4 regions of the Comamonas sp. FUJ_7 genome follow, and region 4 is predicted to be linked to each of the others. Evidence: predicted binding sites of a transcription regulator. Region 4 holds the regulator's gene; each other region holds the start of a gene.
The links. The regulator FNR, encoded in region 4, switches genes on or off when oxygen is low (the NO sensors DNR and NnrR bind a similar motif). The targets are predictions, from matches to a motif close to TTGATNNNNATCAA.

Region 1 (4,954 bases), on a different contig from region 4:
TACGTCCCAAAGCGATGTTGCGGGCAACAGAACCGGCAAAAACGTGGGGCTGCTGGCCCAGCCATCCCATGCGCTGGCGCAGCTGAGCGGCATTGTGCTCATCCAGCAATTGCTGGTCAATTTCTATACGCCCTTGCTGCACGGGCAGCAGCCCTGCGATCTGAGCCAACAGCAAGGACTTGCCGCTGCCGCTGGGACTCCACAGAGCGACATGCTCTCCGGCCTGCACATGCAGACTCACAGGAACCAGGCGCGCTTCCGCGCCGGGAGCCTGAACCTCCAGATCAAAGATGGCAACCGACACTGGCTGTCCCGCTTGTGCAGTCAGCACCTCTTCTCCTGTCTGCGCACCAACAAGAGCCACGGACTGCTGCTGCATATCTTGCAAAGTCTGCAAAGCGGCCTCACCAGAGGCCTTGTCATGCCAGACAGCAGACAGATCGCGCAGCGGCTCAAAGAAAGCGGGCGCCAACAGCAACACAAACATGGCCTGCCCCAGGCTGAGCTTGTCACCCCAGGCGCCAAAGTTCAGCGTGCCCAGCAGATGAAAACCGATGTAGACGGCCACCATGGCCACGCCCAGTGCAGAGAAAAGCTCCAACACCGCAGACGATAAAAAGGCAATCCGCAGCACGCGCATGGTGCGGGTGCGCAGCCCTTCGGCATGATCGCGCAGGCGCTGGCCCGTCAGCTCGACTGCATGCAAAGCACGCAAGGTGCTAAGGCCACGCAGGCGGTCCAGCAAAAAGGCATTCATTTGCCCCAGTTGCAGCATCTGCTCTTCGCTGGCCGACTTGGCACGCCAGCCCACAATGGCCATGAACAAAGGAATCAGAGGCGCTGCCACTATCAAAATAAGAGCTGCCACCCAAGACTGCAAAAACACTGCAAGCACAATGACCAATGGAATCAGACGCACACGCCACATAGCGCTCTGATAGCGAGAAAGCCAGGGAACAATGGCCTCAGCCTGCTCTGCCACCGCACTGGCAGCCTGCCCTGATGGTGCACGCCGCTTATCCAGTGGCGAAGCCTGTGCCAAGGCCTTGAGCACCTGCGCTCTTAATTGGCTCAGCTGCGCACGCGCCGCGCGATTGGCCAACAAGCCCCCATGACCATCCACCCAGGCCTTGAGCAAGCCCAGGACCAACACAGCTGCCGCCATGGGCCAGATTGCGGCAACTCCTTGCCCCTCCGCCATGCGCTGTACAGCCCAGGCCAGCAAGGCCGCCTGTGGCAGCCAGATCAGGCCAGCCAACAACTGCCACACGGCTCCCGCGCCCGGACGGCGAACAGCATCAGCCACGGCTGAGTTACCAGCAGTAGCTTGAGTGGCGTTCACGATGGAAGATGCTTTTTTCATTTACCAATTTTCAGTAATTACTGAAATTAACAGAATAGTACCTGTCTTTTGATCATCATCATGACTCGAGAGGTAAAAGCCAATCGCAGGACTTGGCTCACATTGACCCGCATCAAATCTCTGTCAGGAAATCAAGGGTTAATACCAGGCCTCGTCGCTATTGAGCAACGTCAAGCCTGCAGAAAGTCGCTCTTTGCTCCATCAAAAACGGCGCCCCAAGGCGCCGTTGCACAGTTCAGGCCGGCGTTAGGTCGACCTTAGACCACCATCAGCCTAGACCTCGCCTGTGCATATTCATGTTTGAGTCGAGCCACCAGCTCCGCCGTGGATTGCACCTTGTCCACCGCACCAATGCCCTGGCCGCAGCCCCATATATCCTTCCAAGCTTTTTGCGCACCACCGCCAAAATTCATCTTGCTGGGATCGGATTCCGGCAAGTTATCGGGGTCCAGCCCTGCGGCACGAATCGACGGTGCCAAGTAGTTGCCATGCACGCCGGTAAACAGATTGCTGTAGATCACATCGTCGGAGTCACCATCGACAATGGCCTGCTTGTAAGCGTCCACGGCGCGTGCTTCGTCCGTGGCAATAAAGGCCGAGCCGATATAGGCGAAATCCGCCCCCATGGCTTGGGCTGCCAGAATCGAGCCACCTGTGGCAATCGCACCAGACAGAGCCAGTGGGCCATCAAACCACTGGCGAATTTCCTGCACCAGTGCAAACGGGCTCTTTACACCCGCATGGCCTCCCGCTCCAGCTGCGACGGCAATCAGACCATCAGCCCCTTTTTCAATCGCTTTGCGCGCAAACTTGTTGTTGATGATGTCGTGCAGCACCACCCCGCCCCAGCTGCGAACGGCCTGGTTCACGTCCTCGCGCGCCCCCAGCGAAGTGATAACGATGGGCACTTTGTACTTGGCGCAGACCTGCATATCGTGCTCCAGCCGGTCATTGCTCTTGTGAACGATCTGGTTGATGGCAAACGGAGCCGAAGGCTGATCAGGATGGGCTTTGTCCCAGGCGGCCAAAGTCTCGGTGATCTCGGCCAGCCAGTCCTCCAGCTGCTCTGCCGGCCGGGCGTTCAATGACGGCATGGATCCCACAATGCCCGCCTTGCACTGCTCTATGACCAGCTTGGGATTGCTGATGATGAACAGCGGTGAGCCGATGACGGGCAAAGCCAGGCCTTGAAGGGCTTTAGGCAGTTTTGACATTTCAGGTCTCCTTCTTCGTTTTATCTATAAAAAATGGCCCCAGCCCTTACTGCAATTGCGCAAGCAGCTCTTATTTCAGAAGCATCCAAAACTTGCAGCCAAGCACAAAAGCCTCCAGTTTTACCGTTTCGCCTATAAATTCCATGTCCCATGGGCAACAGTTTTGAAGTCCGGCATCGCCCTCATGCGGCGCATAGTCTCCGGATACAAAAAAGGCCTGAACACAAAGTGCGTCAGGCCTTGGCTGCTTACTGTGTCACACGCCCTGCAGCGTTGACGATGGACAAGTCCACATATTTGGACCCCACCTGCCCGGGCTTGAAGTTCACCCAATATCCCCCAAGGTCATAAGACTCCAGCCCACGCAAGGCCCCGCTCACCTTTTCCGGCGTCACCGGCTGGCTGCGGCGCATGGCCTCTACAATGACTTTGGCATTCACATAGCCTTCCATCATGGCAAAGCTCACAGGCACTTGCAGCGTCTTTCCTGCGGCAAGCGTCGCATCACGAAACTCCTTGTTGAGCTTGCCTGAGACTTTGTAAGGACTGGGAACGACCTGGGCGATGGACAGGCCACTCATGTACTCCACCGGCAGGCGCTTGGCCAGTTGCTCGATGTCGGCTTCTGCCGTGGCATAGACCTGCGCATTCCCCCCATCCATGCGATAAGCCTCGACAAACGCAGCCGTCGCAGGACTGGAGGCCACCAACAAAATGGCCTGGGGCGAAGCCTTTGAGGCCTGTAAATCCAGCACCGCCTGGTCCGATCCGCTCTTGCCCTTCATCATCGCCGTCGCCATCAGCTTGGCTCCACTGGGCTGAATGGCCTGAGTCACCAGCGTGCTCAGCTCCTGCGCGTCGGGGCGTTCTTCAAACACCAGTGCCAGACGCGTAATGCCCACCGTTGCCAGATGGGTGGAAATTTTTGCCACCTGCTCGGCCAAGCCTGCACGCGTGGAAAACATCAGAGGCGACGCCAGTACACGGGTATCCGTACTCTGATAGCCCACCAGTGGAATTTGCGTGCCGTCCAGTGTCTTGCTTTCGAGCAAGGCCGAGAGATTGCGGTTACCGAAATAGCCCGCCAGCACGACAGGTTTGGACTCCGTCAACAGCTTTCGGGTCTTGGCAACGGTCTCGTCCGGGTGGCCGACGTCATCCAGCACCACCAGCTCCACAGGCTGCCCTTGCACGCCACCGGCCTTGTTGACCTGATCAAAATACAGACGCATGCCTTGCGCATAAGCACGCCCCTGACTGGCCTCCGCCCCCGACATGGGAGCAACCTGCCCAACAGTCCAGGCCTGAGCCACCAAAGCAGCCCCGGCACACAGTGCGGCCAAACCGGCACGCGCCAACACCCAATGCTTGCGATTCATCCCGAGTCTCCCTCTCCATCAATACCCTGAGCGCTACAAGTGCTCATGTCGTTGCGGAATTATTGTTGATGCCCTAGCCAGAGCGAGCCTAGCGCCCATGGAAAAAGAGGGGCTAGTAGCCCCTCTTTTGATTTACGCCAATGTTTACAGCGCGTTGACCAGCTCAGGCACTGCCGTGAACAGGTCTGCTTCCAGGCCGTAATCGGCCACCGAGAAGATCGGTGCTTCAGGATCCTTGTTGATCGCCACGATCACCTTGGAGTCCTTCATGCCGGCCAGGTGCTGGATAGCGCCCGAGATACCGGCTGCGATGTACAGCTGAGGCGCCACAATCTTGCCGGTCTGACCCACTTGCAGGTCATTGGGCGCGTAGCCCGCGTCCACCGCAGCGCGCGAGGCACCGATGGCAGCGCCCAGCTTGTCGGCCAGAGGGCTCATCACTTCGGTGAACTTCTCGGCCGAACCCAGTGCGCGACCACCGGAGACGATGATCTTGGCGGCGGTGAGCTCGGGACGCTCGCTCTTGGTCACTTCGCGGCCCACAAAAGTGCTCTTGCCGCAGTCAGCCACCGCAGCAACGGTTTCGACAGCAGCGGAGCCACCGGTGGCTGCTGCGGCATCGAAACCAGTCGTACGCACGGTGATGACCTTGACGGCATCGGCAGACTGCACGGTGGCAATGGCGTTGCCGGCATAGATGGGGCGCTCGAAGGTGTCAGCGGAGTCCACCTTGGTGATGTCGCTGATCTGCGCCACGTCCAGCTTGGCGGCCACGCGAGGAGCCACGTTCTTGCCGAAGGCGGTCGAGGGAAACAGGATATGGCTGTAGTTGCCAGCGATGGCCAACACTTGCGCGGCCACGTTTTCGGCCAGGCCGTCCTTCAGGCTTGCGCCGTCAGCGTGGATGACCTTGGAGACACCCGCGATCTGGGCTGCAGCAGCGGCAGCAGCGCCAGCGCCTTCACCGGCCACCAGCACGTGCACATCACCACCGCAGG
Region 2 (4,954 bases), 190 kb from region 4:
CAATCAGCCAGGCCATGTCTGCGGACAAGGCCGCACCGGTGTAACGATAGCGCGAAGAAAAATTGGCGGTCACCGTTCCAGAGGCTTGCCCGTAGGAAAGGCCTAGCAGCACAAAGCCCACCAAAATAAAGACATTGTTGCCGGTGCTTCCGCTGCTCAGCAGCCAGGGGGCCAAGAAGCTGAAGATACCGATCAGGCAGGCCATGGTGCCCAAGGTGTTACGACGGCCCACGCGATCAGCCAGCCAGCCCGACAGCATGATGGCCACACCTGCCAGCAACGCGCCAATCATCTGAACCACCAGCACCTCTGTCATGGACTGATCGGAATACATGGAAATCCAGGATAAGGGAAATACCGTGACCAGATGGAACAGCGCAAAACTGGCCAGCGCAGCAAAGGCGCCAATCATCACGTTGCGCCCTTCATGGGTCATGAGGTCTGTGACGCTGATCGGCTCCAGCTCCCGCTCTTGCAAAAGCTGTGTATAGGACTGCCCCACAACCAAGCGCAGGCGTGCGAAAAGCGCTACTACGTTAATAGCAAATGCCACACAGAAGGGATAGCGCCAGCCCCAGCTCAAGAACTCGTCAGCTGGGAGGCTGAAGTACAGATAGGCAAATAACGCCGCAGCAAGCACAAAGCCCAGAGGCGCGCCCAGTTGCCCAATCATGGAGTACCAGCCCCGCTTGTTGGGGGGTGCCGACATGGCCAGCAAGGAAGGTAGGCCATCCCAGGAGCCACCCAAGGCCAAGCCCTGTCCCAAACGCAAAACCACCAAAGCCCAGACAGCCTTCATTCCTGCAGCTTCATAGCTGGGCAAAAAGGTCATGCCTACCGTACACACACCCAGCAGCAGAAGCGCCAGGGTCAGCTTGGTGGCTCGCCCCCAGCGTCGCTGCACGGCCATGGACAAGGCTGTGCCCACGGGGCGGGCAATGAAGGCCAGAGAAAAGATGGCAAAAGCCGCCAGCGTCCCGTCGAGCTTGCTCATATAGGGAAACAGCAGCGAAGGAAAGACCAGCACGCAGGCGATGCCGAACACAAAGAAATCAAAGTACTCGGAAGAGCGCCCGATGATCACACCCACAGCAATTTCGCCAGGGGTCACATCCTCGTCGGTATTCGCATAGGCCAGGGTTTCCGAGTTTTCATAGTCTTGCTGAGTAAGACCAATGGACGGGTTCATGCTTGTCATAAAGGCTCTACTCCTTGTCTTACTTTTCAGTCCCAGGGACGCTTTCTGTTCTACGCCCAAGCATGTAGTGCTGCAATAGAGTTTTTGCCCTCAAGCCTGTCGGCAACCCTCCCATCCATGCACCTCTAGGGGAGTCTTTGGTCATTTACAAGACCTTTGGTGCCCAACAGCGCCTCATGACCAATCAAGGCTAAGCCCTTGTCACATAGCGGATTTCAAAGCACCCAGTCTTGACCTTGGACAAAATGTCCAATGGACAAGGGCGCGTTTGGTATTACATTTGCCCAGATCCAGTAATCCGCGTTTACACCTAAGCGCGACTTTGTCACGCCCAAAGCATGTTAAAAATCAAAGAAATCCGTGGGCCCGCGTGGCTCTCAGCGGCCGCTTTGACCGCAGCCCTCACAGGTTGCAGCAAGGCCGTCGTCCTCAACCCCGCTGGCGATGTCGCCAAGCAGCAAGGCGATCTGGTCATTACGGCCACTTTGCTGATGCTGCTCATCATCGTTCCCGTCATCTTCTTGACGCTGCTGTTTGCCTGGAAATACCGCCAGTCGAACACCGAAGCCAAGTACGACCCCGAATGGCACCATTCCACTGCGCTCGAGCTGGTGATCTGGACGGTTCCTCTACTCATCATCATTGCTTTGGGCGCCATTACCTGGATCAGCACCCACAAGCTCGACCCCTACCGTCCTCTGGACCGCATCTCCGCCACCAAGGCTCTTGACCCCAACGTCAAGCCTCTGGAGATTCAAGTCGTGTCTCTGGACTGGAAGTGGCTGTTCTTCTACCCTGAACAAGGCATTGCCACTGTGAACGAAGTGGCCGCCCCGGTGGATCGCCCCATTCATTTCAAGCTGACCTCCACCCACACCATGAACGCGTTCTACGTTCCTGATCTGGCAGGCATGATCTACACCATGCCCGGCATGCAGACCGAGCTGAACGCCGTGATCAACAAGCCTGGCGTGTATGGCGGCAAGTCCTCTCACTACAGCGGCGCTGGTTTTGCCGGCATGGTCTTCAAGTTCCACGGCCTGGAAAACGATCAGTTTGACCAATGGATTGCCAAGGCCAAGACCGAAGGCAAGGCTCTGACACGCGAGGCCTATCTGGATCTGGCCAAGCCCAGCGAGCGCAATCCTGTCGAGCGCTTTGCCAGCGTGGATGACGGCCTGTACAACAAGGTGCTCAACCGCTGCGTTGAAGACGGCCAGATGTGCATGAACGAGATGATGGCCATTGACGCTGCCGGCGGCAAGACGCCTGCACATCTCCAAAAGACCTCCAGTGTCGTTCTGCCGCTGGATGTGTGCACATCCCAAGACGCTGACCGCGTTGTCGCCCTGCTCGACGAAGTCGCCACCTCCGGAGCTGTTGCACAGCAATAAGTAGTTCACGGTGCGGGCAAGCGTTTGACCCAACCGCGCCAATACGACAGAAGAGACTCAACATGTCTGAAACAACAACCCCGGCCGCCCACTGGCTGTTGGGCCGAATCACATGGGATCAGATTCCCATGACGCATGAGCCCATCGTGCTCATAACCTTTATTGCTGTGGTGCTCGGCGGCCTCGTCATGGTCGGCGGCATCACCAAATTCAAGCTCTGGGGTCCGCTGTGGACCGACTGGCTGACCTCCATCGACCACAAGAAGATCGGCATCATGTACATGATCCTCGGCCTGGTCATGTTCCTGCGCGGCTTTGCTGATGCCGTGATGATGCGTCTGCAGCAGTCCATGGCCTTTGGCGACAACATGGGCTACCTGCCCCCTCACCACTATGACCAGATCTTCACCGCCCACGGCGTGATCATGATCTTCTTCGTGGCGATGCCTTTCGTGACCGGCCTGATGAACTACCTGGTTCCTCTGCAGATCGGTGCACGTGACGTGTCCTTCCCGTTCCTGAACAACTTCAGCTTCTGGATGACTACCGGCGGCGCCGTGCTGGTGATGATCTCCCTGTTCCTGGGCGAGTTCTCCACCTCCGGCTGGCTGGCTCTGTCCAACCTGGGGCACCAGAGTGGAAGCACGGGTCTTGATTACTACATCTGGGGTCTGCAGGTCGCGGGGGTAGGCACCACGCTATCGGGTATCAACCTGATCGTGACCATCATCAAGATGCGCGCTCCCGGCATGAACCTGATGAAGATGCCCGTCTTCACATGGACTGCTCTGTGCACCAACGCCCTGATCGTGGCTTCGTTCCCCGTACTGACAGCAGCTCTGGTGCTGATGTCGCTGGACCGCTACATCGGCACCAACTTCTTCACGAACGAGCTGGGAGGCAACCCCATGCTGTACGTGAACCTGATCTGGATCTGGGGCCACCCTGAGGTTTACATCCTGATCCTGCCTTGCTTTGGCGTGTTCTCGGAAATCGTGTCCACGTTCTCGCGCAAGCGCCTGTTCGGCTACACCTCGATGGTTTACGCCACCGTATGTATCACCATCCTGTCCTACCTGGTGTGGCTGCACCACTTCTTCACCATGGGCTCGGGTGCCAGCGTGAATACCTTCTTCGGTATCACCACGATGATCATCTCGATTCCTACGGGCGCGAAGATCTTCAACTGGCTGTTCACCATGTACCGTGGCCGCATCAGCTTCAGCGTTCCCATGCTTTGGACGATTGGCTTCATGGTCACCTTCGCCATCGGCGGCATGACCGGCGTGCTTCTGGCCGTGCCTCCCGCAGACTTCGTGCTGCACAACTCGCTGTTCCTGATCGCCCACTTCCACAACGTGATCATTGGCGGCGTGGTGTTTGCCGTGTTTGCCGGCATCAACTACTGGTTCCCCAAGGCTTTCGGCTTCAAGCTCAACGAGTTCTGGGGCAAGGCTTCGTTCTGGTTCTGGCTGGTCGGCTTCTGGGTTGCCTTCACTCCGCTGTACATCCTGGGTTTGATGGGCGTGACTCGCCGTGCCAATCACTTTGACGATCCTTCGCTGCAGATCTGGTTCATCATCGCCGCCTGCGGTGCTGCCCTGATCGCTGCAGGTATCGGCTGCTTCTTCATTCAGCTGGCTGTGTCCATCTGGAAGCGCAACGAACTGCGTGACGAAACCGGCGATCCATGGAATGGCCGCACTCTGGAATGGGCTACCTCTTCGCCTCCACCCCAGTACAACTTTGCCTTCACCCCCGTGGTGCACGACATTGATGCCTGGACCGACATGAAGAAGCACGGCTACCAGCGTCCGCTGACAGGTTTCCAGCCCATCCACATGCCCGCCAACACCGGCGCAGGCGTTGTGATTGCCGGCCTGTCCACCCTTCTTGGCTTTGCTCTGATCTGGCACATGTGGCCGCTGACGATCGCCTCGTTCATCGCGACCATCCTGGCTTCGATCATTCACACCTTCAACTACAAGCGTGACTACTACATCCCTGCAGCCGAAGTGGCAGCAACGGAAGAACTTCGCACGCAACAGCTTGCTCACGCAAGCCATGCTTAAGGCGGAGATTTAAACGATGTCCAATACCACTACCGCCGCCCTGGGCCAGCGCGAGTACCACCTCGCTCATGAGCCCCATCCAGAGAACGGCACCTCGCTGGGCTTCTGGCTCTACCTGATGAGCGACTGCCTGATCTTTGCCGCTCTGTTCGCCACCTACGGCGTTCTGGGCCGCAGCTATGCGGCAGGCCCATCCGGCAAAGACCTGTTTGACCTGACCCTGGTCGCCATCAACACGGCCTTCCTGCTGATGTCGTCCATCACCTTCGGCTTTGCCATGCTGCAAAAGC
Region 3 (4,954 bases), on a different contig from region 4:
TGCTCCAGCATCTTCTGCAAGCGCAGCAGCCTTTCACGCCGCACCAGCAAAGGCACATCAACCTGCGCCCGGCTGGCTTGATACTGCAAGTCAAAGATACGGTGCAAGTCCATGTTATTCATGCCTGTCTAAAAAACCCAAGATCACAATCTCGACCATACCGCGAGACTGCGTAAACACCGCGTAAAAAAAGAGCCTGCAACACTGCACAGGCTCTTGAGTTTTGACCGCTGCGCGAAGCTGCGACCTGTGGATTGGCAGACGGGACTCAACGCATGAGCCAAGCGCCCCAGCTGGATTTAGAACGTGCCGACGATCTCCTCGCGCCACGGCTGCGGAGAGATCGCCAACACGTTCTTATGACTCCTGCACTTCTCGCGGCTGCACATCGGTGACCTCGCCAGAACCTGGCAAGACACCACGGCGAGAGCGGGTCTCACCACGGGCCTCTTTTTTGGCGTCTGCATTGCCTGACGATTGCGCCATCCACTCTGCACCCGAGCGATACACCGTCTGCCAGCCTGCAGACGGGCTCATGGAGCCAAAGCTCATTGGCACGACGGGTTGACCTGTGAGCTTGGCCCACAGGGCACGCAAACCCCAGGCCGCAGCGATCAAGGCAGCCACTGCCAGCAGGCACAGAAAGAACACCAGGCCCACCAGCATCAGCATGATGCGGACAGCCCAACGGGTTGCGGTCGTGGCGAAATCGTTCAAAGCAATACCTCTTTCTAGGGTTCAAAACCTCAGGCGATACCTGCGGATTCGAACCGGAATACCCCGGGATCATTCACCGGGTCTACTTTCACGGCAATCGTACTCTTGGGCGGGAACTTGCCTTCAAGCAACAACTTGGACAGCGGGTTTTCAATACGCTGCTGAATTGCGCGCTTGAGCGGACGGGCACCGAACACAGGATCGAAGCCTACCTTGGCCAACTCGGCCAGGGCTTGTTCGGACACCTGCATGCTCAGCTCCATCTTCTGCAGACGGCTCTCCAGCAACTTCAACTGAATCTTGGCAATCGCCTCGATATTCTTGGCATCCAGGGCATGGAAGACCACGGTTTCATCGATACGGTTCAAGAATTCGGGTCGGAAATGGTTTTTAAGTTCCCCCCAGACCGCTTCCTTCACATCATTGGCATCCTCACCCACCATGGCTTGAATCAAATGTGAACCAATGTTGCTGGTCATGACAATGACAGTGTTCTTGAAGTCCACCGTACGCCCCTGACCATCGGTCAGACGGCCATCATCCAGCACCTGCAGCAACACATTGAAGACATCGGGGTGGGCTTTTTCCACCTCGTCCAGCAGCAACACACTATAGGGCTTACGACGCACGGCTTCCGTCAGGTAACCGCCTTCTTCATAGCCTACATAACCGGGGGGGGCTCCGATCAAGCGTGCCACAGAATGCTTTTCCATGAACTCACTCATGTCAATGCGCACCAAGTGCTCTTCGCTGTCGAACAGGAAACCTGCCAGCGCCTTGCACAGTTCGGTCTTGCCCACACCCGTGGGGCCCAGGAACAGGAAGGAACCGGTGGGACGATTCGGATCGGACAGGCCCGAGCGCGAACGCCGGATGGCATTGGCCACAGCAGCAATCGCCTCTTCCTGACCCACCACACGCTCGTGCAGCTTGGCCTCCATGTGCAGCAGCTTGTCTTTCTCGCCCTGCATCATCTTGGCCACAGGAATACCCGTGGCACGGCTGACCACCTCGGCGATCTCTTCGGCACCCACTTGTGTACGCAGCAGCTTATGCGCCGTCTCTCCATCCTGGCCTTCTTCCTTGGCCTGGGCTTCATGCAGCTGCTTTTCGAGTGCTGGCAGCTTGCCATACTGCAGCTCGGCCACCTTGTTGAAGTCGCCTTTGCGCTTGAACTCTTCGATCTGGATGCGCAACTGATCCACTTCCTTGCGGATCTGCTCCGAGCCCAAGGCGCTGGCCTTTTCAGCCTTCCAGATCTCCTCGAGGTCGGCGTATTCGCGCTCCAGGCTCTCCAGCTCTTCCTCGATCAGTTGCAGACGTTTTTGCGAAGCCTCGTCCTTTTCGCGCTTCATGGCTTCGCGCTCGATCTTGAGCTGAATCATGCGGCGCTCGAGCTTGTCCATCACCTCGGGCTTGGAGTCCATCTCGATCTTGATCTTGGCCGCAGCCTCGTCGATCAGGTCAATCGCCTTGTCGGGCAAGAAGCGGTCGGTGATGTAGCGATGGCTCAGCTCTGCTGCGGCAACGATGGCAGGGTCGGTGATATCGACGTTGTGGTGCGCTTCGTACTTGACCTGCAGCCCACGCAAAATGGCGATGGTGTCTTCCACCGAGGGCTCGTCGACCATCACCTTCTGAAAGCGCCGCTCCAGCGCTGCGTCCTTTTCGATGTACTTGCGGTATTCATCGAGCGTGGTTGCACCCACGCAGTGCAGCTCGCCGCGCGCCAGCGCGGGCTTGAGCATATTGCCGGCATCCATGGCGCCATCGGCCTTGCCGGCGCCCACCATGGTGTGGATTTCGTCGATGAACAGGATGACGCGCCCTTCCTCCTGTGCCAGCTCCTTGAGCACGGATTTCAGGCGCTCCTCGAAGTCGCCACGGTACTTGGCACCGGCCAGCAAACCGGCCATGTCCAGCGACAGAACGCGCTTGTTCTGCAGGCTCTCGGGCACTTCGCCAGCCACAATGCGCTGGGCCAGACCTTCAACAATTGCGGTCTTGCCCACGCCAGGCTCGCCAATGAGCACGGGGTTGTTCTTGCTGCGACGCTGCAGCACCTGGATGGCACGGCGGATTTCATCGTCGCGGCCAATCACCGGATCGAGCTTGCCGATGCGGGCGCGCTCGGTCAGGTCCATGGTGTATTTTTTCAGCGCTTCGCGCTGACCTTCGGCTTCTGCACTGTCCACGTTCTGTCCTCCTCGCACCGCATTGATGGCTGCTTCCAGGCTGGATTTGCTCACGCCGCTTTGCTTGAGCAAGGCTCCGGCACGCGTGGCCGATCCTGCTGCATCGGCCAGCGCCAGCAAAAACAGCTCGCTGGCAATGAACTGGTCGCCACGCTTGAGCGCTTCCTTTTCGGTCGCCTGCAGCAGGCGGGCCAGCTCAGAGCCCACCTGTACATCGCCTTGCTGCTGCACACGCGGCAAGTCACCCATGGCCTGCTCGGCCAGATTTTTCAGTTGCTGCACATTGCCACCGGCACGCTGCAGCAAGGCTCGCGGGCCATCGTCTTGGCGCAGCATGGCCACCAGCAGGTGCAGAGGGTCGATGGTGGATTGATCCGCACCGAGCGCCAGAGACTGCGCATCGGCCAAGGCTTCTTGGAATTTGGTCGTCAGTTTGTCAATTCGCATGGTGTGTCGCTTTCGCTTCAATCAGATTCATTGCTGATTTATCTGATAGCCCGATGATGAATTTCAAGATCGAAATGGCAATAAAACAATGCAAAGACCGCAGTAAGCCGACAATTTGAGCAAGATCAAAGAGGCTGCGCTCCCTGGGGCCATTCGAGCATGGCGCGAGGCGAACTCACGCCATGTAGGAGCAAGTCCTCAAAGCACCGCACTTCCGGAGCATGCCATCACTAAAACTTCCTAAATAGCGCAAAACTCTCAAAAAGATAGCTATCAACGCCTGATACATAAGCACTAGCGTGCTTTTTCATTCATAGAATTCATGCGCAAGTGCCAAGGGCTTCACTGTATCGAGTACCAGCCAATCACTCGAAAAGTCAGGCCACCCAGCGCGCCAGAGCTTGCTCGTCGCTGACCCGCGCATCCACCCAGCGTGCGCCCTGCCCGGTCTGCTCTTTTTTCCAGAACGGGGCTTCGGACTTCAGGTAATCCATGATGTATTCGCAGGCCTCAAACGACTTGCCGCGGTGGGCACTGGTTACAGCCACCAGAACAATCTGATCCATGGGCTGCAGCAGGCCGATACGATGGATCACGCGCGCACCAAAGATGCCAAACCGCTCCACGGCCTTGTCGAGGATGGCTTCGATGGATTTTTCGGTCATGCCCGGGTAGTGCTCCAACTCCATGCTGGAGACCGCATCGCCCTCGTTGCGGTCACGCACCGTACCGACAAAGCTGCAGACCGCGCCCACGCGCGCATCGCCAGCGCGCAAGGCGGCAATCTCGGCCGAAAGGTCAAAGTCCTGGGTCTGAATGAAAACACGTGCAGCAGTCATACCTGCATTGTCGCAGGCTCGCCGCAAAGCGGCTGGCTTGCAAAAGGCCGCAACACCTCAGATGCTCAAGGCACCACACCCTGCATGGCTTGCGCGACAGCGAGGGTTATGCGTGCAGGCCCTGACATAGGCATGAGCTGCGCATTAGCATTGCACCATGGCCACACAAACCATCAACCTGCCGGAGTACACGCTGTACCCCTCTCCACGCAATGAGCACCGGATGATTTTCGAGTTCCAGCTCTTTGTGCCCTATCCCTATGAGCTGATCCACCTGCCCGACTACAACTTCAAGGGCAAGGCCACGCTGTTTGCTGCCCATCGCAAGCGCGACAACAAGTCAGGGCAGCTCATCACCTGCGAGTTCTCGGCGGATATCGAGCGCTTCGAGCGCTTGTTCGAGCCAAGCTAAGGGATCGCTTCATGGACGAAACCAGCCAGATACAGCCGCCCCCCAGCTTTGCGGAACTGTTTCGCACACGCAGCGGCAAGCTCTCAGCCTCCATTGCCGAGGTCGTAGCCCGCTATGAACTCTGCGAAGACCTTGCCAGCCATTTGACGGAGCAGGCCCAGACGCTCTATCACTCGGGCAACTCTTCCGAAGAGCAGGTACTGCTGGGCATGCATAGCGGACTGGCCATGGAAGGCTCCGTCGTCACTGCAGCCGAAGCAGGCTGGATTGTTCAGCGCCTGGCCGAATTGCTGGAATGGCGTTCGCCGCAATTGCCAGCCACCACTTCAGAATAAGCGTCAAAT
Region 4 (4,954 bases):
CTGCAGGGCAGCTGGCAGATTTTCTGGGTGCTGTTCTATGGCTTCGCCACCTATGGCAACGCCGGCTATATGCGCGAGCAGGTCTGCAAGTACATGTGCCCCTATGCACGCTTTCAGAGTGCCATGTTCGACAAGGACACCATGATCGTCAGCTACGACGCTGAGCGTGGTGAAAATCGTGGCCCTCGCAAGAAGGATGTGGATTACAAGGCGCAAGGCCTGGGTGACTGCATTGACTGCAAGCTGTGCGTGCAGGTCTGCCCTGTGGGTATCGATATCCGCAAGGGGCTGCAGTACGAATGCATTGGCTGTGGTCTTTGCATCGACGCCTGCAACTCCGTGATGGACAAGATGGAGTATCCGCGCGGCCTGATCCGCCTGACCACGCAGAACGCCGTGGCCAAGGCCTGGAAACATGCGCAGGTGATTCGCCGCATCTTCCGTCCGCGTGTGCTGATTTATTCGGCAGTGCTGCTGGGCCTGAGTGGTGCCATGATCGCCAGCCTGGTGCTGCGCGAGCCGCTCAAGGTGGATGTGATTCGTGACCGCGCCGCTCTCTCGCGTATTGTGGCGGGCGGCAAGCTGGAGAACGTCTACCGCCTGCAGATCATGAATGCCACGGAAACCGAGCAGCGTTACCGTATCACTGCGGTAGGACTGGAAAACCTGGAAGTGGCTTCTGATCAGGAGGTGACGGTAGGCCCGGCCGAGACACGCGGCATTGCCGTGCGACTGCAGATTCCTTATGGTTCCGCAGACTCCGGCTCGCACACCGTGTATTTCAATGTGGATGCAGTGACCGCAGGAGCCGGGCGCATTTCAGAGAAAACCGTGTTCCTGGTGCCGCGCTAACTTTCTCGGAACCGGCCTTTCGCCTGCATGACGGAGGTCGGACAAGGACATCGCCAATCGGCAACAATTTGCGCAGTCCTGCTGCCTTAAGCAGCGGGCCTGCCAGAATTTCGAAAAAAGGTTTCAACATGTCGGCAGCACAAGCCAAACCCCTGCAAACGGGCAAAATCATTCACCCCGAGGACGGCAAACCCTGGTGGAAGTTTGCCCATGTCTGGCTGGTCATTGCAGGCCCCGTGATCGTGGTGATTGCGGGCTTTGTCACCGCCTATATTGCCATGAGCAAGCCTGATCCCGTAATCGATCCTGACTACTATCGTCATGGCATCGAGATCAATCAGCGCCTGAGCGAGACGGAAAAAAACATGGCTCCCGCCATTACAGGGCGCAACCATGCGGCAACCCCAGCCAAGGACCATCCGCTGGATCGCTGAGTCCTTTCACATCTTTTCCATGAGGCCGCTTTTGCGGCCTTTTTTCATGGAATTTCAAAAATGTGAGCTGAAAGCGCTTTCCCTGCCGTCATTTCAAAGAAATTTAGACTTGATTTCTAAGCAGGATGAGCGCTATTAGCTCATGAAAAAGGAGTAATACGGGTTTCCCGCCACGGTGCATGCCCGAAGTTCTATATGGAAATGTTAAATGGCCCGTGCAAAATGAAGGCTATCCCGCAAACCCAGGAGACTCACTATGGATGCTCGACGCTGGATGTGGATTGTCTGGCCGGCCTTTCTGGCGGCGGCAATCATGGAGATGGTGGTTTTTGCCTTTGTTGACCCGCTGGACGTGCACTGGCTGGGGGCTCCGCTGGACTGGTCGCGCAGTGCTGTCTATACCTTGGCATTCTTTGCCTTCTGGGGTGTGACGCTGGCTGGAGGGCTGATGACGGTCATGCTGGGCCGCTCTGTCAGTGAACTCAACGCAGGCATCGTCTCCGAGCCTTTGTCCGAATAAAGAACCCAGAAAAAAGCCCGCTGATGCGGGCTTTGGGGTGAATGCAGCTGAGTCTGTGGCCTCAGTTATGACACTGCTGGCTGTTGACGATGCGCTTGAGTGCCTCGGTATCCAGAATGCGCAGATGGCGCTGCTTGACTTCGACGATGCCTTCTTCGGCAAACTTGGAAAAGGTGCGGCTCACCGTCTCCAGCTTGAGGCCCAGGTAGCTGCCGATCTCCTCACGCGTCATGCGCAGCACCAGCTCCGACTTGGAGAAGCCGCGGGCTGACAGACGCTGCACCAGATTCAGCACAAAGGCGGCCAGGCGCTCTTCGGCGCGCATGCTGCCCAGCAGCAGCATCACACCATGCTCGCGCACGATTTCGCGGCTCATGACCTTGTGCACGTGGTTTTGCAGGGCAGTGACCTCGCGCGAGAGCTGTTCGAGCTTGTCAAAGGGCATCACGCAGACTTCGGCGTCTTCAAGTGCCACGGCGTCACAGGTGTGGTGGTCGTTGACGATGCCGTCAAGGCCGATGATTTCACCTGCCATCTGAAAGCCGGTGACTTGGTCACGGCCATCTTCGGTGGCGACACTGGTCTTGAAGAATCCAGTGCGAATGGCATACAGCGAGGTGAACTCTTCGCCATTGCGAAACAGCAGTCCGCCACGCTTGACCTTGCGGCGCGTGGCCACAATTTCGTCAATGCGCTCCATTTGTTCATCGTCCAGGCCCATGGGCATGCACAGTTCACGCAGATTGCAGTTGGAGCAGGATGCTTTGATGGTCTGAAGATTCATGGGCTTTCAGCAGCGGCACTGACAGACACTGAGTGATAGTCGCGCCGGTCATTGACCTCGTGGTTTGTAATGAGATGGATCAAATTGTCGCAGCACTTGCCTCTTGCTCTCTTGATTTTCATCAAGGACAGGGGCATTGCCTTGGGGCACATTGCCAGTATTCGTTTTTAAACATGCGCTTTTTGGCATCCGAGGCAGGAGATTCATCGCAAAATATGTTGTGACTCCTTGCTTTCATCGGGTGTGAGCACTACCTGGCACCTAGTTATGACCGCAGTCACGCCTGAGTTGCTGAGCCGTTTCGATATTCCCGGCCCACGCTACACATCGTTCCCAACAGCTGACCGTTTTGTTGAGGCTTTTGGTGCAGATGACTATATTTTGGCTCTGAAGCAGCGCAAAACGCATTCCGGCACACGTGCCTTGCCACTGTCCGTCTATGTACATGTGCCCTTCTGTGAGTCACTGTGTTACTACTGTGCCTGCAACAAGATCGTCACCAAGCACCACGAGAAGGCGGGTGAGTACCTCAGCTATTTGGAGCGTGAGCTGGCCATGCATACCGAGCATTGCGGCAAGGGGCAATTGGTCAGTCAGGTGCATCTTGGTGGTGGTACGCCCACCTTTTTCAGTGATGCTCAACTGAAGCAGCTCATGGGCTTGATGCAAGAGCACTTCAAGCTGGACCCTGCGGGTGAGTACTCGATCGAGGTCGATCCGCGCACGGTGAGCAATGAGCGATTGCAAGCTTTGCGAGACATGGGTTTCAATCGCCTCAGCTTTGGTGTTCAAGACTTCGATCCTGTCGTACAGAAGGCTGTGCATCGCGAGCAGCCAGCCGAACAAGTGTTTGCCTTGGTGGCGGAAGCTCGCCGTCTGGGCTTTGTTTCCATTAATGTGGACTTGATCTACGGCTTGCCCAAACAGACGCCAGAGTCCTTTGCGCGCACGCTGCAGCAGGTCAACGAGCTGCGCCCCGATCGCATTGCGCTGTATGCCTATGCGCATCTGCCTGAGCGCTTCAAACCCCAGCGTCGTATCGAGTCTGCTGATCTGCCCATGGGGCAGGACAAGCTGAACATGCTCTCCGGAGCCATCGATGCCTTCATGGCAGGTGGCTATGTTTATGTGGGAATGGACCACTTTGCCTTACCCGATGACTCGCTGGCCATTGCCAAGCGCCAGGGGCGTCTACATCGCAACTTCCAGGGCTACAGCACGCAGCCGGATTGTGACTTGATTGCGCTGGGGGTCTCGGCCATTGGCAAGGTCGGAGCGACCTATAGCCAGAACGTCAAGACGCTGGAAGAGTATTACGACGCCATTGATGGCGATGCCCTGCCTGTGCAGCGAGGCCTGGCCTTGTCGCGCGATGATCTGGTGCGCCGCGCCGTGATCATGTCCATCATGTGCCAGGGCTCGGTGCTGTATGAGCCGATGGAGCAGGCTTGGCTGATCAATTTCCGTGAATACTTCGCTGCAGAAGTGGAGGCGCTGGAAGAGATGCAGCGCAACGGTCTGCTGGAGATATCGGAAGAGGGCTTCAAGGTGACGGGACTGGGATGGTTTTTTGTGCGTGGAGTAGCCATGCTGTTTGACCGATATTTGCAGGCAGACAGGAACCGCGCACGCTTTTCGCGCATCATCTAGCGCATGTTGTTTTCGCTGGTCTGGACTGCTTTGATCATGGGGCTCGTTGGCGGGCCCCATTGTCTTGTTATGTGTGCTGCGCCTTGCAGTGTTGTGGTCGGTGGCAAAGCCGCCAGCGAAGAGAAGGTAGTTGCCGTGCGTGGCCTGCAAAGTCGTCAATGGCTTCGCACTGCGTTGTTCCATATGGGAAGAATTTCTGGCTATGCGCTGCTTGGCGGAATTGCGGCCGTGGCCATGGAGAGTCTGTCCTGGGTGACAAGCCAGACGACGGCGTTGCAAAAGCTTTGGACTTTGATGCATGTAGCAGTCATGGCTTGGGGACTTGCCATGGTGGTGCAGGCGCGTCAGCCAGCATGGCTGGAGCGCGCGGGACGCTCTGTCTGGGCTCGGGTTCAGCCCTGGGTTACGGCGCCGGGCGGTAGTCTGGCTGCAGGCTTTGTCTGGGCGCTGATGCCTTGCGGATTGCTCTATTCGGCGGTGTTGGTGGCGGCTTTGAGTGGCGGTGCCTGGCAAGGCGCTTTGTCCATGGCTGCTTTTGCCGTAGGGGGCGCGGTGTGGCTGTTGGCAGGACCTTGGTTGTGGCAGCTGGGGCAGTCAAGAATCAATGCCGTGCGTGCCCAATGGGGAACCAGAATCGCAGGTTTGATGCTGATTGGCGTAGCAAGCTGGGCACTTTGGATGGATCTGGTTTACAAGCCCAGCCTTTGGTGCCGA

Region 1: cydD (thiol reductant ABC exporter subunit CydD) is a predicted target of FNR. The motif match lies at 1,466-1,479, and genes of this name have one in related genera.
Region 2: cyoA (ubiquinol oxidase subunit II) is a predicted target of FNR. The motif match lies at 1,429-1,442, and genes of this name have one in related genera.
Region 3: clpB (ATP-dependent chaperone ClpB) is a predicted target of FNR. The motif match lies at 3,475-3,488, and genes of this name have one in related genera.

What each region holds. Positions count from the first base shown of each region.
Region 1 covers NZ_JBXXZI010000006.1:230,245-235,198, reverse strand. The annotation lists gene cydD (thiol reductant ABC exporter subunit CydD) at 1-1,363, opposite strand, end outside; gene AC2I9W_RS11320 (NAD(P)H-dependent flavin oxidoreductase) at 1,621-2,577, opposite strand; gene AC2I9W_RS11315 (ABC transporter substrate-binding protein) at 2,826-3,956, opposite strand; gene AC2I9W_RS11310 (electron transfer flavoprotein subunit alpha/FixB family protein) at 4,101-4,954, opposite strand, start outside.
Region 2 covers NZ_JBXXZI010000001.1:311,556-316,509, reverse strand. The annotation lists gene AC2I9W_RS01420 (MFS transporter) at 1-1,189, opposite strand, end outside; gene cyoA (ubiquinol oxidase subunit II) at 1,537-2,592, shown strand; gene cyoB (cytochrome o ubiquinol oxidase subunit I) at 2,655-4,664, shown strand; gene cyoC (cytochrome o ubiquinol oxidase subunit III) at 4,681-4,954, shown strand, end outside.
Region 3 covers NZ_JBXXZI010000002.1:197,174-202,127, reverse strand. The annotation lists gene AC2I9W_RS04655 (coniferyl aldehyde dehydrogenase) at 1-122, opposite strand, end outside; gene AC2I9W_RS04650 (hypothetical protein) at 358-717, opposite strand; gene clpB (ATP-dependent chaperone ClpB) at 747-3,359, opposite strand; gene AC2I9W_RS04640 (molybdenum cofactor biosynthesis protein MoaE) at 3,737-4,198, opposite strand; gene AC2I9W_RS04635 (hypothetical protein) at 4,356-4,610, shown strand; gene AC2I9W_RS04630 (hypothetical protein) at 4,622-4,945, shown strand.
Region 4 covers NZ_JBXXZI010000001.1:121,134-126,087, forward strand. The annotation lists gene ccoG (cytochrome c oxidase accessory protein CcoG) at 1-852, shown strand, start outside; gene AC2I9W_RS00595 (FixH family protein) at 981-1,286, shown strand; gene AC2I9W_RS00600 (hypothetical protein) at 1,543-1,806, shown strand; gene fnr (fumarate/nitrate reduction transcriptional regulator Fnr) at 1,868-2,590, opposite strand; gene hemN (oxygen-independent coproporphyrinogen III oxidase) at 2,858-4,240, shown strand; gene AC2I9W_RS00615 (sulfite exporter TauE/SafE family protein) at 4,244-4,954, shown strand, end outside.